One region of the Thalassolituus sp. UBA675 genome, then DNA from elsewhere that is predicted to be linked to it. Evidence: predicted binding sites of a transcription regulator. Region 1 holds the regulator's gene; the other holds the start of a gene.
What was found. The regulator FNR, encoded in region 1, switches genes on or off when oxygen is low (the NO sensors DNR and NnrR bind a similar motif). The targets are predictions, from matches to a motif close to TTGATNTANATCAA.
Positions count from the first base shown of each region.

Region 1 (2,400 bases):
CTTCAATCATCCGGTAATCTTCGATGGCTTTGCCGACGTTACGACGAAGGCGCTTCTGGAGCTTGTTGAATTCGGTTCTGGATTTGCGTTCAGCTTGATTGGCTGCAGCTTCAGTAGCTTCTGCAGATAGCTCAGCGGCCGCTGGATCGAAGATCTCAGGCTGATAGCCTTCTTCAGGTTGTGAAACAGCAGATTCAGACACGTTCAATTCAGACATACAACACCCCATGCGTAGGGTGCGCTTTATATCAGAATGCGGTGCTTATATAAACATCAGGCCACAGCGTCACTGGATTCAACCAGTTCTTCATAGCGTTGCACGAAGTCCTGTACGCTCAGGTCGTCACGGGTGTGATAACAGTTTTTCCAGAGCGTTGCCAGATGCACCACACTGGCGCCACGGGGCAGGGTGAACTGAGGGTGGCGAACGTAGGCGAGCCAGGTAACAGCGGTCGCATAGGCGAGGTTTGTTGTTAGTTCAGCGTGCGGGTTCTCCAGGAATTCCCGTTGGCTGGCAATGCCTCGCACTTTACTGGCCAGTTCTGGCCGATCTGCAAGATAGTCATCCCAGATATGCCGGTGCGTCAGGCCATGCAGCCGGTAAATACCCGAGGTGCGTTGCCCCTCTGTTTTCAGGAATGAGCCCAGCTCAGACTCAATGGCTGCAGTACCCAGCAGTAAAAGCTCTGCGTCGGCACTGTTAGCGTCCAGTTTCTGCAGTGTTGGACGAATAACGTACGTCCGGAAATCATCAGCATCTATACCCATCAGAAACTCCAGAGGGTGTAATTTTGGCAGTCTCAATATCAGGAGCAATAAGCGTACCTGAATAACTGCCGGTACAGGCAGCGCCTGTTATCAGATGTTTACTCAATAGTACTGCCCAGTACGTGAAGCATAGTGATGCAGGTCTCAGGGGGAAGCAAATATTTGCGCACTGTGACCAATGTCTGATATAGCGAGCGAAAAGAGGATGAGCACGGTCCGTGTGCTCATTAGGATGCTAAAAGCCAAAATTTAAATCAGCTTTCTGCCTGATGCAGACACTCATCGTTGGCGCGTGTCAGGCCCGCGAGATCATACAGGGTGTCGCTGTCTTTCAGGATAATCTCTTTGCCCTGTGTTTCGATCAGTTCATTTTTCTGGAAGCGTGTGAACACTCGGCTGATGGTTTCTACCGCCAGGCCCAGGTAGTTACTGATGTCGACACGTGACATTGGCAGGCGGAAGTGAGTCGCTGAGAAACCACGACGCTGATAACGTTGCGAAATATCTAGTAGGAAAGAGGCAACACGTTCTTCTGCATTCTTCTTGCTGAGAAGCAGCATCATGTTCTGATCGTGCCGGATTTCAGTGCCCATGGTGGTCATCAGCTGACGACGCAAATCAGGTAGCTCATCCGCCAGTTGTTCAAGCTGCTGCAACGGAATTTCACATACTGTTGTGGTTTCGAGGGCTTTTGCCGTCAGCGGATACGTGCCTGCGTTGTAGCCAGACAATCCGATCAGCTCGCTGGCCAGGTGAAAACCTGTGATCTGCTCTTCGCCGTTACTTGCCAGGGTGTAGGTCTTCAGTGCACCCGTACGAACCGCGAATACAGACTGAAATTCTGTACCTTGCTGAAACAGCAGTTGGCCTTTCTGGATCGGGCGACCACGACGGATGATGTCGTCCAGACGTTCCATATCGCTTTCAGTCAGGGAAAGTGGCAGACACAGAGCATTCAGTGAGCAGGTCTGACAATGAGGCTGTGCTCCACGCATAGGAGCATTAACTGACGTTTTCATAGGCAAGAACGATCTCTAATACTTTAGATCAAGCGGCTGCGAACATGGCTGGTTGCCACACGGAGGCCAAAGTCCAGCAACCATAACCGATCAATAATAGGCCCGCAATATTTCGCGCCCACTGATGCCGAATAATATTCATCACGGATGCCGAGGCCAGCCCAGCGGATAAAATAGCGGGAAAGGTTCCGAGACCAAAAACAAACATGGTCAGGGCGCCCATCGCAGGCTGACCGTTAGCTGCTACCCAGCTCAGGGTGCTGTATATGAGCCCACACGGCAACCATCCCCACAACATGCCGAGAAGCCACTGGCTGGCTGGGTCTGAACGGCCCAGTCGTTTCTGGGCGTGGGGTTGAATTCTGCGCCAGAACAGTTGGCCAATTTGCTCAATGCGGGTGAGCCACAGTGCCCAGCGCGCGACGTAGAGACCCATTAATATGAGCATAACGCCTGCGATTGAACGTAGTGTGATCATCAGAGCTTCGTGCAGGCTCGACAGCCAAAGTCCGAGACTGCCAACAATCAGGCCTGCAAGGGTATAGCTGGTAATGCGGCCAAAATTGAACAGCAGTGAAGCCCGGACTCTGTGCTGGGTGTCCAGCTGTCCTGC
Region 1 covers NZ_DBNJ01000026.1:327,449-329,848, forward strand. Annotated here, with positions in the region: gene ttcA (tRNA 2-thiocytidine(32) synthetase TtcA) at 1-217, opposite strand, end outside; gene B3007_RS12230 (hypothetical protein) at 274-768, opposite strand; gene fnr (fumarate/nitrate reduction transcriptional regulator Fnr) at 1,023-1,787, opposite strand; gene B3007_RS12240 (sulfite exporter TauE/SafE family protein) at 1,816-2,400, opposite strand, start outside.

Region 2 (2,400 bases), on a different contig from region 1:
GCCTGAGTAATATACGCACCACTTCAGGACTATAGCTCAGTTGGTTAGAGCGCTACCTTGACATGGTAGAGGTCCCCAGTTCAAATCTGGGTAGTCCTACCAGAATTTAAAAAGCCGCTGCAGTAATGCAGCGGTTTTTTTGTTTCTCTTCTTAATTACTCTTCTTAACTACTCTGCTATCCGCGATAAAGGCCAGGCCAGCAAAGCCTAAAGGGCTTCTATACTCCGAGTAAGTGGGCAGCCATAACCAGTTCTTCAACGCGTTCTTCCAGTGCGTTGGCGATATCAATACGCTCGAATCGTGACAGAGTGTCTGCGTTGCCCAAAGCTAACGCATTGAGATGCAGGCACGGGGTGAGCTGATCAAAGTCTCTGAGGTCGCCACGTTTTACCACCGGAAGAAATGGGCCACGGAGTTGTTTGCGAACGAGCTGAAAGGCGGTTTCCAGTGGCAGTGTTTTCGACATCTGGTTTCTTAATCTGAGATTGACGCCAACACCATCGGGCGTCGGGTGCAGTAATAACCCCGTCGCTTTTACCGATTTTTCTGGAATGTGAGAGTAGGTGGCCGTGAAGTCGGCGGGGTCAGGAAGTATGACCACTGAGGTCTTGGTGAAGTAAGTATCGTAATCAGAGTAGACCTGGCGAAGGGCTGGGCTATAAACGGGAAGAAATTCACTGAGGTTCAGAAGAAACTGCTTGCCGAGTTCCTTCGCCCTCATTTCCTCCAGCGACCAGTGAAGGTCTGCTGTAATTGCCAGTTTCCTTTCTCGTAACCCTGCCACCGGGAGACCTTGTGTCAAAATAATGGCTCATTCTTACCCATTACTCAGTCAATTGGAAGGGGCTTTGTCCTGATGGGAGAGACTTAATGCTGGATTGGAACCAGGACTAAGACCAGGGCCAGGCCACTACTATCGGTAGTGGCCTGAATGGTCAATATTTCGGGTCAGTTAATAGTCAGGCGGCGCTGAGACTCCTGCTGCACTTTTTTCGGTAAAGTCAGTTGCAGGACGCCATCTTTATACTCCGCTGCGGACCTTTCAATATCGACGTCCTGAGGCAGCTCGAAGCTACGGGATACCGAACCGTAATAGCGTTCGCTGTGCAGCATGCGTTGATCATCTGACGTACTGTCTTTCTGTTTTATTTCTGCCTTAATCGACACCTGAGCGCCGTCGATATCAACATGAATATCCTCTTTTGATACGCCGGGTATATCGGCATGTATCAGGTAATTTTCACCAGCATCCGTGACATCGACCTTCACACTTCTGGGTAATGCATCGCCATGAAGCGGTTTTACGTAAAAGCCTGAGGCAACATCGCGGAACAGGTCATCAAACAGAGTTGAACGATTCATTAAATGAGTCATAGAAGTTTCTCCACACCAAATAAAACACTCGTGCGCATCGCGCAATTAAAGGTTTCGCCTGGCGGATGAAGCACTCCCGGGATCGTGCTTTTCCGTTCGGTTACTTCTTATATAAGGCAGGATTTTTAAGTTCCAAGAGGGGCAATGCAAAAAAGTTGATACAGATCAGTGGTGCACTGCTTGTCACTAATCTGAAATCCTTCTGTCACGGATTTGCCAGATGACTGTCACCGGATGGTAAGCGTTCGTTCTTAATGTGTTGGTGAATTTTATCAACTAAACGCATTAAAGGTTTAATCATGAAAGTGTGGAAACTTACAGCACTGGCAGCCATGGTCGCAGGTCTCTCTGCATGTGGCGGTGAAGACGGAAATGATGGCGCTCAAGGGCCAGCAGGCCCTCAGGGCCCCCAAGGTGAGCAAGGCGAGCAGGGCGAGCAAGCACCATCGAACGAAGATAACTCCATGTCGATCAGCATTCTGCACATGAATGATCATCACTCACACCTTGAAGCTGAGTCATTTGGGTTTGATGTGTCCGAGCTGGGGCTTGAAACAGGTGCCGAAGGTGGAGCCATTGCAGAAGTGGATGTCACTTACGGCGGCTTTCCTATGATGGTTAGCCTGTTCAACAGCCTTGAGATGCAGTCAGACAATGTTCTGAAGCTGCATTCAGGTGATGCCATTACCGGTACGCTGTATTACTCGTTGTTCAAAGGTCGCGCTGACGCCGACATGATGAACCAGATCTGCTTTGATGCGTTTGCCCTTGGTAACCACGAGTTTGATGATGGCGATACGGGTCTGGCGAACTTCCTTGATTCTCTCAATTCCTCTGCGTGTGTGACGCCAACACTGGCAGCGAACGTTAACCCTGCTGAAAACTCAGCCATTGCCGAAGGCTACATTGAGCCTTACACCATCGTTGAGCGCGAAGGTCAGCAAATTGGCATCATCGGCATCGACATTGCCGGTAAAACGAAGAACTCATCAAGCCCGGATGACGGCACGACCTTCTCTGACGAA
Region 2 covers NZ_DBNJ01000009.1:191,030-193,429, forward strand. Annotated here, with positions in the region: tRNA gene B3007_RS04695 (tRNA-Val) at 26-102, shown strand; gene B3007_RS04700 (hypothetical protein) at 219-803, opposite strand; gene B3007_RS04705 (Hsp20/alpha crystallin family protein) at 950-1,375, opposite strand; gene B3007_RS04710 (bifunctional metallophosphatase/5'-nucleotidase) at 1,675-2,400, shown strand, end outside.
Region 2: a site for FNR is predicted at 1,531-1,544, ahead of B3007_RS04705 (Hsp20/alpha crystallin family protein). Genes of this name have one in related genera too.